Regions from separate parts of the Jejuibacter sp. L23 genome, predicted to be linked through region 3. Evidence: predicted binding sites of a transcription regulator. Region 3 holds the regulator's gene; each other region holds the start of a gene.

What was found. The regulator Fur, encoded in region 3, represses iron uptake genes when iron is present. The targets are predictions, from matches to a motif close to ATAATAATGAGAACNACTATCAA.
Region 1: the regulator Fur is predicted to act here: its motif matches at 1,213-1,235, upstream of bfd (bacterioferritin-associated ferredoxin).
Region 2: the regulator Fur is predicted to act here: its motif matches at 1,564-1,586, upstream of SCU88_RS18175 (Nramp family divalent metal transporter).
Region 4: the regulator Fur is predicted to act here: its motif matches at 1,287-1,309, upstream of SCU88_RS09425 (TonB-dependent siderophore receptor).

Annotation. Positions count from the first base shown of each region.
Region 1 covers NZ_CP138199.1:4,779,485-4,782,629, forward strand. The annotation lists gene rpsJ (30S ribosomal protein S10) at 1-97, opposite strand, end outside; gene bfr (bacterioferritin) at 388-864, opposite strand; gene bfd (bacterioferritin-associated ferredoxin) at 984-1,178, opposite strand; gene tuf (elongation factor Tu) at 1,336-2,520, opposite strand; gene fusA (elongation factor G) at 2,594-3,145, opposite strand, start outside.
Region 2 covers NZ_CP138199.1:3,809,597-3,812,741, reverse strand. The annotation lists gene SCU88_RS18185 (EAL domain-containing protein) at 1-33, shown strand, start outside; gene SCU88_RS18180 (NupC/NupG family nucleoside CNT transporter) at 76-1,263, opposite strand; gene SCU88_RS18175 (Nramp family divalent metal transporter) at 1,626-2,870, shown strand; gene SCU88_RS18170 (DUF2502 domain-containing protein) at 2,900-3,145, opposite strand, start outside.
Region 3 covers NZ_CP138199.1:1,677,118-1,680,262, reverse strand. The annotation lists gene ybfE (LexA regulated protein) at 1-263, shown strand, start outside; gene fldA (flavodoxin FldA) at 415-945, shown strand; gene fur (ferric iron uptake transcriptional regulator) at 1,236-1,688, shown strand; gene glnS (glutamine--tRNA ligase) at 1,805-3,145, opposite strand, start outside.
Region 4 covers NZ_CP138199.1:2,048,389-2,051,533, forward strand. The annotation lists gene SCU88_RS09420 (beta-ketoacyl-ACP synthase) at 1-1,142, shown strand, start outside; gene SCU88_RS09425 (TonB-dependent siderophore receptor) at 1,338-3,145, shown strand, end outside.

The DNA.
Region 1 (3,145 bases), 2.2 Mb from region 3:
CAGTGCGCTTGGCAGTCTCGACGATTTCCGCGGTTGATTGATCGATCAGGCGATGATCAAACGCTTTCAGGCGGATACGGATTCTTTGGTTCTGCATGAGACCAGAGCTCCAATTATTTATAGACGAAAAGAATTACTCCTCACACCCATTACGATTGATGGGGGAGTGTAATCGTTCTTGCGTAGCTCCCCGATTGGGAGCATTGTCGGCAATCCAAAAAAGAGAAGATTACCACAGGGTTCCGTCGAACCCGCCGTCAATAATGACAAGCCCGCGCATTATACGTGAATATCACACTTAAGCAAGCGCTGTTTAGAAAAGCGTCACTGTCAACGGCATTCGGCGGAGAAGCCCCTCCCCCGCCGGTAACTGAATCAGAAAGAGGGTTACTCCTCTTCCTTAATCTGGGACTGTATATAGTTCTGCAGGCCAATCTTATCTATCAACCCCAGCTCCGTTTCCAGCCAGTCGATGTGATGCTCCTCTTCTTCAAGAATCTTGATCATCATGTCCCGGCTGACGTAGTCATGGATGCTGTCAGCATAGGCAATGGCCTCCCGCAGGTCTTTAGCGCCTTCCATCTCCAGTTGCAGATCGGAACGCAGCATCTCTTCCACATCTTCGCCGATGCGTAACTTACCCAGATCCTGGAGATTAGGAATGCCTTCAAGAAACAAGATGCGCTCGATGTATTTATCGGCGTGTTTCATTTCATCAATGGACTCGTGGTATTCAACGTCATTCAGACGCATCAACCCCCAGTCCTTGAACATTCTGGCATGAAGAAAGTACTGATTGATTGCGACAAGCTCATTTCCCAATAATTTATTGAGATAATTTATTATCTTAACGTCACCTTTCATTTTTAACCCTCCGCTTCCACTACAAAAAAGCGTAGAAGGGCTACGGGGTAAGTCAAACTATCCCCGCTAAACCTGAGGTTACCAACAGCGTCGGCAGCACTCAGTGATCAATTGCGGACTCAGGCGATCTCTTTGAATTCCGGCATCTGGATCATCTCTTCCTGCATGATCTCACGGGCAGCTCTCACGCACTTACCACACTGATTGCCAATGGGGATAAATTTACGCAACTGCTGAAAAGACTGGGGATGAAACTGGCGCACGGCCTGGCGGATTTTTTTATCACTCACGCCGTTACATAAGCAAACGTACATAACAACTCCCGTTCAAAAACTGCGCAAATTCTAAATGAGAATAGTTATGATTACAATAGCGCATCGCGGGAAGAAGATCATGTGAGTACTACAATTCACTTACAACAGATAGCAAAAAGGCGCCCGAAGGCGCCTTTTTCGTTCAGCTTAAAAGAAATTAAGCTTCAACTTTAGCAACAACGCCCGCGCCAACGGTACGGCCGCCTTCGCGGATTGCGAAGCGCAGACCCTGGTCCATTGCGATCGGGTGAATCAGCTCAACATTCATTTTGATGTTGTCGCCCGGCATTACCATCTCTACGCCTTCCGGCAGAGTGATGGAACCCGTCACGTCAGTAGTACGGAAGTAGAACTGCGGACGGTAGCCTTTGAAGAACGGAGTGTGACGGCCGCCTTCGTCTTTGGACAGAACGTAAACTTCTGCTTCGAACTTGGTGTGCGGCTTGATGGAGCCCGGCTTAGCCAGAACCTGGCCACGCTGGATTTCATCACGCTTGGTACCACGCAGCAGAACGCCACAGTTCTCACCAGCACGGCCTTCGTCCAGCAGTTTGCGGAACATTTCAACGCCAGTACAGGTGGTCTTCGCAGTATCTTTGATACCAACGATTTCTACTTCGTCGCCCACTTTGATGATACCGGTTTCTACACGACCGGTAACAACGGTACCACGACCGGAGATGGAGAATACGTCTTCGATCGGCAGCAGGAACGGCTTGTCGGTGTCGCGCTCCGGCTCAGGGATGTAGGTATCCAGAGCGTTAGCCAGTTCGATGATTTTCTCTTCCCACTGAGCTTCGCCTTCCAGCGCTTTCAGTGCGGAACCGCGGATAACCGGGCAGTCGTCGCCCGGGAAGTCGTACTGAGACAGCAGCTCACGAACTTCCATCTCAACCAGTTCCAGCAGCTCTTCGTCATCAACCATGTCGCACTTGTTCATGAACACGATGATGCACGGTACGCCTACCTGGCGGCCCAGCAGGATGTGCTCACGGGTCTGCGGCATCGGGCCGTCAGTTGCAGCAACAACCAGGATAGCGCCGTCCATCTGAGCAGCACCGGTGATCATGTTTTTCACGTAGTCGGCGTGCCCGGGGCAGTCAACGTGCGCGTAGTGGCGAGTCGGGGTGTCATACTCAACGTGAGAGGTGTTGATGGTGATACCACGAGCTTTCTCTTCCGGCGCGTTATCGATCTGGTCGAATGCGCGAGCAGCACCGCCGTAGGTCTTAGCCAGTACGGTGGTGATAGCAGCGGTCAGAGTGGTTTTACCATGGTCAACGTGGCCGATAGTACCGACGTTGACGTGGGGTTTTGTACGTTCAAATTTTTCTTTAGCCACGACTATATTCCTTACTTTCTGTGCTCTCCCTGTGGAAAGGAGAGCACGGGATCATTGTATTAAAACCCTGGGCTTATTTACCGCGGGCTTCGATAACGGCCTGAGCAACGTTGTTCGGTGCATCATCATACTTCAGGAATTCCATGGAGTAAGATGCGCGACCCTTGGTCAGAGAACGCAGGTCGGTTGCATAACCAAACATTTCAGACAACGGAACTTCAGCATGAATAACAACGCCAGTTACGTTGGATTCCTGACCGCGCAGCATGCCGCGACGACGGCTCAGGTCACCGATAACGTCACCAGTGTTCTCTTCCGGAGTCTCAACTTCAACCTTCATGATCGGCTCAAGCAGAACCGGCTTCGCCTTCTTAAAGCCCTCTTTAAAGGCGATAGAAGCGGCCAGTTTAAACGCCAGCTCGGAGGAGTCAACGTCGTGGTAGGAACCGAAGTGCAGACGCACGCCGAGGTCAACTACCGGGTAACCCGCCAGCGGGCCAGACTTGAGCTGCTCCTGGATACCTTTATCAACAGCCGGGATGTATTCGCCAGGAATAACACCACCTTTGATCTCGTTGATAAATTCGTAGCCTTTCGGGTTTGAACCCGGCTCCAGCGGATACAT
Region 2 (3,145 bases), 2.1 Mb from region 3:
CTGATAGGTAAGCCGGAACCGCTGGAGGCATAAAAAAACCTCCCGCAGGAGGTTTTTTTACCAGCCGTCTGAGCCTTACAGCACCAGCGCGGCAATGGAAGCAGAGAGTACGCTCACCAGGGTTGAGCCATACACCAGTTTCAGACCGAAGCGGGAAACCACATTACCCTGTTCTTCGTTCAGCCCTTTAATGGCGCCAGCGATAATCCCGATAGAGGAAAAGTTAGCGAACGAAACCAGGAATACCGAAAGAATACCTTCGGCGCGTGGCGACAGGCTACCGGCCACTTTTTGCAGCTCCATCATGGCGACAAACTCGTTGGAAACCAGTTTGGTGGCCATGATGCTACCCGCCTGTAGCGCTTCGCTGGCCGGAACGCCCATAATCCAGGCCACTGGCCAGAAGATGTAGCCCAGAATCCCCTGGAAGGAGATACCCAGCACCGCGGCAAACAGCGCGTTCAGGGCGGCGATAAGAGCAATAAAACCGATCAGCATAGCAGCGACGATAATCGCCACCTTAAAGCCCGCCAGAATATATTCGCCCAGCATTTCAAAGAAGCTCTGTCCGGCGTGCAGATTGGTCATCTGCAGGTTTTCGTCGCTGCCTTCCACACGGTAGGGGTTAATAATCGACAGGACAATAAAGGTGCTGAACATATTCAGAACCAGCGCCGCCACCACATACTGCGGTTCAAGCATGGTCATATAGGCGCCGACGATCGACATAGACACGGTGGACATCGCCGTGGCCGCCATGGTGTACATGCGGTTGCGCGACATCTTGCCCAGAATGTCCTTATAGGCGATAAAGTTTTCCGACTGCCCCAGAATCAGTGAACTGACCGCATTGAAGGATTCCAGGCGACCCATTCCGTTCACCTTCGAGAGCAGGGTACCAATAAATCGGATAACGACGGGCAGTACCCGGATATGTTGCAGAATGCCGATCAGCGCGGAAATAAAGACAATAGGGCATAATACTTTCAGAAAGAAGAAGGCCAGTCCTTCATCGTTCATTTTGCCAAAGACAAAATCGGTGCCTTCACTGGCGAAGCCCAGCAGCTTCTCGAACATCTCTGAGAATCCCTTCACAAATCCCAGTCCGGCCTCCGAATGCAGGAAGAACCAGGCCAGCACAACTTCAATGGCGAGCAGCTGGATGACATAACGAATGCGGATTTTTTTCCGATCGTGGCTAACCAGCAGAGCGAGTAGTGCAACTACGGCAATCGCCAGAACAAAGTGCAGAACGCGGAACATGTTGGCTCCAAATTATGAGGAAGGTTTAATTTCGGCGCACATTCTATGAAACACACGATAATAAAACGAGAGAAAAGTCACACTATGGTGACCTGATTCGTCCACAAAGCTCAATCGAGGGTCAACCCCTGTTATGTAATGTTAATTAAAACAGTGAAACGTTATGTTGTTCTGTTAGAATGATCGTCAGGTCGCTGATTTCCTGTTCGATGACATTTAACTATCAGCGTAGTCGTCCAAACCCCGCCTTTCATTGTTTTCAGCTATCACAATTATCAGGAACCCCCTCAATAAATGCACTTGATAATCATTCGCATTTTGGTAGCATAAAACATAGCAAAGGCTATATTTTTGAGGCAGTGATGACAAACAGTCGCGTTGAAGCTAATACAGGGCGTGCGGCACGCAAGCTAAGACTGGCGCTGATGGGGCCAGCGTTTATTGCCGCCATTGGCTATATCGATCCCGGTAACTTCGCCACCAATATTCAGGCTGGCGCCAGTTTTGGCTACCAGCTGCTGTGGGTGGTGGTCTGGGCCAACCTGATGGCGATGTTGATTCAGATCCTGTCAGCGAAACTGGGGATCGCTACCGGTAAAAACCTGGCTGAACATATACGCGATCGTTACCCGCGTCCGCTGGTCTGGTTCTGGTGGGTTCAGGCGGAAATTATCGCCATGGCTACCGATCTGGCGGAATTCATTGGGGCCGCGGTGGGCTTTAAGCTGCTGCTTGGCGTTTCGCTGCTACAGGGTGCGATACTGACCGGTATCGCCACCTTTTTGATCCTGATGCTGCAACGCCGTGGCCAGAAGCCGCTGGAAAAAGTGATAGGCGCGCTGCTGTTGTTTGTGGCTGGTGCCTATATCGTTGAGTTGATTTTCTCGCAGCCAGACCTGCCAACGCTGGCAAAGGGCATGATCGTGCCCGGGCTGCCGAACGGCGAGGCGGTCTTCCTGGCGGCCGGGGTGCTGGGCGCCACCATTATGCCTCACGTTATCTATCTGCACTCCTCGCTGACTCAGAATCTGCACGGTGGTACCAGGCATCAGCGCTACAGCGCCACCCGCTGGGATGTGGCTATCGCCATGACCATTGCCGGATTTGTTAACCTGGCGATGATGGCGACCGCGGCGGCGGCTTTCCACTTTAGCGGCCACACCGGGGTGGCGGATCTGGATGAAGCCTATCTGACCCTGGAGCCGCTGCTCAGCCACGCCGCCGCCACTATATTTGGTCTTAGCCTGGTGGCTGCCGGTCTGTCATCCACGGTGGTGGGTACTCTGGCGGGGCAGGTGGTGATGCAGGGATTTGTGCGCTTCCATATTCCGCTGTGGCTGCGCCGGGCGATCACTATGGCGCCTTCCTTTGTGGTGATCCTGATGGGGCTGGACGCCACCCGCATTCTGGTGATGAGCCAGGTGCTGCTCAGTTTCGGTATCGCGCTGGCACTGGTTCCGCTGCTGGTTTTCACCAGCGACAAATCGCTGATGGGCGATCTGGTAAACAGCCGCTTGATCAGGCTGCTCGGCTGGCTGATCGTCGCCGTGGTGGTGGCGCTCAACCTCTGGTTACTGATAGGGATGGCAACGGGGAATTCGCGTTGAACGTCCCCTCCTGGTCGGGAGGGGAGGTTTTAGTGATGATGGCGGCCGTGATGCCCATGGCGATCGTGATGACGACGCTCATGATGATGCTTGCGGTAGTGGTGGCGGTCATGATGGCGATACTTCTTATGGCCGCGCCAGGCGTTACGATGGTGCCAGCGGCCGTCATGCCAGCGCCAGTCCCGGTTCCAGCTGTTGCGATCGCGCCAGTGGTGCCCGTCCCAGCGATGACCGCGGTGATCGCGATCGCCAATCTGCAGTTTTACCCCAGGCAG
Region 3 (3,145 bases):
ACCGCACGACGCTCGATCTCTTTGCGAACGAGCGCCGCCCGGGTCGACCCAAAACCAATCCGCTGTCGCGTGACGAGCAACTGCGCATCAACAAGCGCAATCAGCTCAAACGTGACAAAGTCCGCGGCCTGAAGCGCGTTGAGCTCAAACTCAATGCCGAGGCGGTGGATGCGCTCAATGAGCTCGCCGATGCGCGTAACATCAGCCGCAGCGAGCTTATCGAAGAGATTCTGCTGAGCCAGCTCGCCCAGCTCCGGGGCTAAGACCGCCCCTTACGCCGTCAGGTATGTTGCATACTGTGCACCCTGCGGCGAATAGCGGTTTCCGCACTCGAAGGGCTTCTGCTATGATTGCCCTATCCGTGGGCATTACGCAGCCACCATACTTTTTTAGATTCAAGAGGTTACTTTACTCATGGCAATCGTAGGCATTTTTTTCGGCAGCGACACCGGCAATACCGAAAATATCGCAAAAATGATTCAGAAACAGCTCGGTAAAGAAGTTGCTGAGGTGCATGATATTGCTAAAAGCAGCAAAGAAGACCTGGAAGGCTTCGATATTCTGCTGCTTGGTATCCCGACCTGGTACTACGGTGAAGCACAGTGTGACTGGGACGACTTCTTCCCCACGCTGGAAGAGGTAGACTTCAACGGTAAGCTGGTTGCGCTGTTTGGCTGCGGCGATCAGGAAGACTATGCGGAATACTTCTGCGACGCGCTGGGTACCATTCGCGATATTATCGAACCGAACGGCGCCACCATCGTGGGTCACTGGCCGACCGAAAGTTACCACTTCGAAGCGTCGAAAGGGCTGGCCGATGATGACCACTTCCTGGGTCTGGCTATCGATGAAGACCGTCAGCCGGAGCTGACCAACGAGCGCGTTGAGAAATGGGTTAAGCAGATCTCTGAAGAGCTGCATCTTGATGAAATCATCAACGCCTGATGATAAGTTGTTGCGGCGCGATCTGCGCCGCATTAATAGATATAACCGATAGTAATAATTGATACATTTCCTTAACTTTGCCCCACTAAGTTGTACAATAAGCCCGGTAAATTGGGCATCGGTGCCGTATCTGGCATAATTTTTCCCACTTTTTTATTCACATTTTTGCAGGTTGAACGCGGTTTTCATTTACCCTTCACGGTTCTATAATGAGACGCATTCATCTTTTTCATGAATTCTATGCAGTGCTCCAGAGGAGCTAAGTCATTAAGCAACAGGACATATTCCGCATGACTGACAACAATACCGCATTAAAGAAGGCCGGCCTGAAAGTCACGCTTCCCCGGTTAAAAATCCTGGAAGTGTTACAGGAGCCTGAAAATCACCATGTCAGTGCGGAAGACTTGTACAAGCGACTGATCGATATGGGTGAAGAGATTGGTCTGGCCACGGTTTACCGCGTGCTGAACCAGTTCGACGATGCAGGCATTGTCACCCGTCACAACTTCGAAGGCGGAAAGTCTGTTTTTGAGCTGACGCAGCAGCATCATCACGATCACCTTATCTGCCTGGATTGCGGCAAGGTGATTGAATTCAGCGATGATTCTATTGAAACTCGTCAGCGCGAGATCGCCACCCGGCACAATATCCGCCTGACCAACCACAGCCTCTACCTGTACGGCCACTGCGCTGAAGGAGACTGTCGGGAAGACGATGGCGCCCATGAGGCCAGCAAGAAGTAAGCGAGTCTACGCCACAGCCAAAAAAAACCGGAGATCGCTCTCCGGTTTTTTGTATAGAGAATAAAACCCCGGCGCAGAGGCCGGGGTTTTACTTATGGCGATTCAGGCGCGCAATATTAGCCGCCCATTTTCGCCCAGGTATCACGCAGTCCAACGGTGCGGTTAAATACCGGCTTATCGGCGCTGCTGGTCAGCCCATCAAGACAGAAGTAGCCTTCACGTTCGAACTGGTACGCATTTTCCGGCTGTGCCGCCTTCAGGCTCTGCTCGCCGTAGCCCTGCTTCACCACCAGCGATTCTGGGTTAACGGTAGAAAGGAAATCCTCCGCCGAGCCCGGGTTCGCCACGCTGAACAGACGGTCATAGAGGCGGATTTCAATGGGCAATGCGTGAGCGGCGCTGACCCAGTGAATCACCCCTTTCACCTTGCGGCCATCGGCCGGATCTTTGCTCAGGGTATCAGCATCGTAGCTACAGCGAATCGCGGTGATATTGCCATCGGCGTCTTTTTCCACCTCTTCGGCTTTGATCACATAGGCGTTACGCAGACGTACCTCTTTGCCCAGCACCAGACGCTTATACTGCTTGTTCGCTTCTTCACGGAAGTCAGCGCGATCGATCCAGATTTCACCGCTGAAAGGCACCTCGCGGTTACCCATCTCCGGACGGTTCGGATGATTCGGCATGGTCACCATCTCGCTCTGCCCCTGCGGGTAGTTGGTGATGATAAGCTTAACCGGATCGATAACCGCCATCGCACGCGGCGCATTCTCATTCAGATCTTCGCGAATGCAGGCTTCCAGCGACGCCATCTCAACGGTGTTGTCCTGCTTGGTCACGCCGATACGTTTGCAGAATTCGCGGATAGAGGCCGCAGTGTAGCCACGGCGACGCAGACCGGAAATGGTCGGCATACGCGGATCGTTCCAGCCTTCCACTATCTTCTCGGTCACCAGCAGATTGAGTTTACGCTTGGACATAATGGCGTATTCCAGATTCAGGCGCGAAAACTCGTACTGACGCGGATGAGCCGGAATGGTGATATTGTCCAGCACCCAGTCATACAGGCGGCGGTTATCCTGGAATTCCAGGGTACACAGCGAATGGGTGATCCCTTCCAGCGCATCGGAAATGCAGTGGGTGAAATCATACATCGGGTAGATGCACCACTTATTGCCGGTCTGGTGATGATCGGCAAATTTAATGCGGTACAGCACCGGATCGCGCATCACCATAAACGGCGATGCCATATCGATCTTCGCACGCAGGCAGGCGGTGCCCTCGGCGAATTCACCGGCACGCATCTTTTCAAACAGCGCCAGGTTCTCTTCCACGCTGCGATCGCGATACGGGCTGTTCTTGCCCGGCTCGGTCAGAGTGCCGCGGTATTCACGAATTTGCTCCGGCGTCAGTTCATCAACGAAAGCCAGGCCTTTGTTGATCAGTTCGATGGCGTA
Region 4 (3,145 bases), 370 kb from region 3:
GGCGCAATGCGGTACGGATGATGCCCGAATGGCGCGAATATCAGGGGCTGAATACCCTGCTGGCGGCACCGGTGGAAAACTTTGCTTTGCCAGGGCACTACACCCGCAAGCGCATTCGCGCCATGGGGCGGGTGTCGCTGCTGGCGACCCGGGCTAGTGAACTGGCGCTGGAGCAGGCCGGGCTGCTGGAAGATCCTCTGCTGACCAGTGGTGAAGTCGGCATCGCCTATGGCTCTTCGACTGGCAGTACCGGGCCGGTGAGCGAATTCGCCACCATGCTGACCGAAAAGCATACCGGCAACATTACCGGCACGACCTACGTTCAGATGATGCCCCACACCACGGCGGTCAACGCCGGTCTGTTCTTCGGCCTGCGCGGGCGGGTGATCCCCAGCTCCAGCGCCTGCACTTCGGGCAGCCAGGCTATTGGCTACGCCTGGGAGGCGATTCGCCACGGCTATCAGACGGTGATGGTGGCCGGTGGCGCAGAAGAGCTGTGTCCTTCAGAGGCGGCGGTCTTCGATACCCTGTTCGCCACCAGTCAGCGCAATGACCAGCCCGGGGCCACCCCGGCACCATTCGACCGCCAGCGCGATGGCCTGGTGATTGGCGAAGGAGCGGGCACCCTGGTGCTGGAAGAGCTGGAGCACGCCAGGGCGCGTGGCGCCACCATCTATGCCGAACTGGTGGGATTCCATACCAATTGTGATGCTTCGCATATTACCCAGCCGCGCAGCAGTACCATGCAGGTCTGTATGGAGCAGAGTCTGGCCAGCGCCGGGTTGCCAGCTGCGGCTATCGGCTATATCAGCGCCCACGGTACTGCTACCGAGCGCGGCGATATCGCGGAAAGCCAGGCCACGGCGGCACTGTTTGGTCGGGGAGCGCCAATCTCATCGATGAAAAGTTATCTGGGTCATACTTTGGGGGCCTGCGGCGCGCTGGAGGCCTGGCTGGCGATTGAAATGGTGCGCGAAGGCTGGTTTGCGCCTACCATCAATCTGCAGGAGCCGGACGAAGCCTGCGGCGATCTCGACTACATCATGGGAGCGGGGCGTGCTATCGATACGGAATTTATTCAGTCCAACAACTTCGCTTTCGGCGGTATTAATACCTCGCTCGTTTTCCGCCGCTGGGCGTAACCGGTTCTTTTCCCTGTGTCGCCGTCTCTGCGGCACAGGCTCTTCAGATAATACCCCATATTTTCATCAGGTTATTTAGTCGTCGGTCAGGCACCTGATATGAAAAACCGCTTGCAATGCGTGTCAACACATCGATAATCGCAGCTATAAATGATAAGCATTATTATTTGATTTCTTGTTCAGGGATATTCCGTTATGCGTCTTGATACTCCGCAGGCTCCGGGCCTGCGCCCCCGCTTGCTGGCGGTGCTGATGAGTGCCGCCCTCTGCCCGGCCATGGCTGCTGAAACCGCACCGGCAAAAACCGACGACACCATTACCGTGACCGCCACGCCGGAAAGCGACTTTACCCCGGGCGGCGACCAGCTGGTACCGGCGTATCTGGATGGTCAGGTGGCCAACGGCGGGCGTCTGGGGATCCTCGGCGAGCAGGATGCGCGTAACGTTCCCTTTAACGTGATTAGCTATACCTCGAAGATGCTGCGCGATAAGCAGGCCCAGACCCTGAGCGATGTGATGGCTAACGATGCCAGCGTTCAGAACGTGGCGGGCTACGGTAACTTCGGCGAATCCTTCCGTATTCGCGGCTTCGACCTTACCAGCGACGATATCGCCTACGGTGGTTTGTACGGCGTACTGCCGCGTCAGGTGATCAGTATGGAGCTGGCGGAGCGGGTCGAGGTGATCAAAGGCTCTACCGCCTTTCTTAACGGCGTGCCGCCGGGCGGCAGCGGGGTGGGGGGCTCCATTAACCTGGAGCCGAAACATGCTGACAGCGAGCCGCTGAACCGGCTGAGCGTGGATTACAGTAGCGACTCCCGGGTGGGCGGCGCAATCGATGCCGGGCGTCGCTTCGGCGATAACGATCAGTACGGCGTGCGGGTCAATGTACTGCACCGGGAAGGGGAGACCGCGGTCGATGACGAAAAATCGCGTATGACCCTGGCCACCGTCGGTCTGGACTATAAAGGCGATCGCTTTCGCAGCTCGCTGGATGCCGGCTGGGAAAAGTCGACCATGCACAATGGCCGCATCGGTGTTGGTATCGGCCAGGCGACCGAAGCGCCCAACGTACCGGATAACCGCACCAACTACAGCCAGCCGTGGGTTTATAGCGATATGGCCTCGCGTTTCGCCATGTGGCGCGGTGAATATGACCTGACGCCGGACTGGACGGTCTACAGCGCCTTTGGCGGTAGCCATACCGACGAACGCGGCGCCTACAGTTCCCCTAAGCTGGTGGATAACGCGGGCAATGCCACCATGTCGCGCCTGAGCACTCGCTATAAGGCGGATACTTTCTCGGGCATGATGGGGGTGCGCGGCAAATTTGAAACCGGCTTTGTAAAGCATAATGTCAACCTGGGCTATTCCGGGGTTTACCGCAAGGCCCGCTCTGCCTGGACCATGTCCGGCGCTTACGACACCAATATTTATGACCCGATCTCTATCCCGAACCCGGAAACGCTGTATACCGGCGGCGATATGAATCACCCGGCAGTCACCGCCCGCACCCGCAGTACCGGGTTATCTGTCTCCGATACCCTGTCGGTGCTCGACGATCGGCTGCTGCTGACCCTGGGGGCGCGCCGTCAGGATGTGATGGTGCGTAACTATTCGGCGGCCGGGGTGGAAGAGAGCGGTGCCGCCTTCGATGCCATGAAGGTGACTCCGGTTTACGGGCTGGTGGTGAAGCCCTGGGAAGAGGTTTCCTTCTATGCCAACCATATCGAGTCGCTACAGCCGGGATCGACGGCGCCGAACGATGCGACTAATTCCGGGCAGGTGTCGGGTATCGTTACCGCAAAGCAGAACGAGGTGGGGGTGAAGCTGGACTATGGCCGTATCGGCGGCAGCCTGGCGCTGTTTGAAATTAAGCAGCCGGTGGGGATGATGGACAGCAACAGCTACTACAGCCTGTACGGCGAACAGCGTAACCGCGGGGTGGAGCTGAACGTCTTCGGCGAGCCGGTCTACGGCCTGCGGGTGATGGGCAGCGCGGT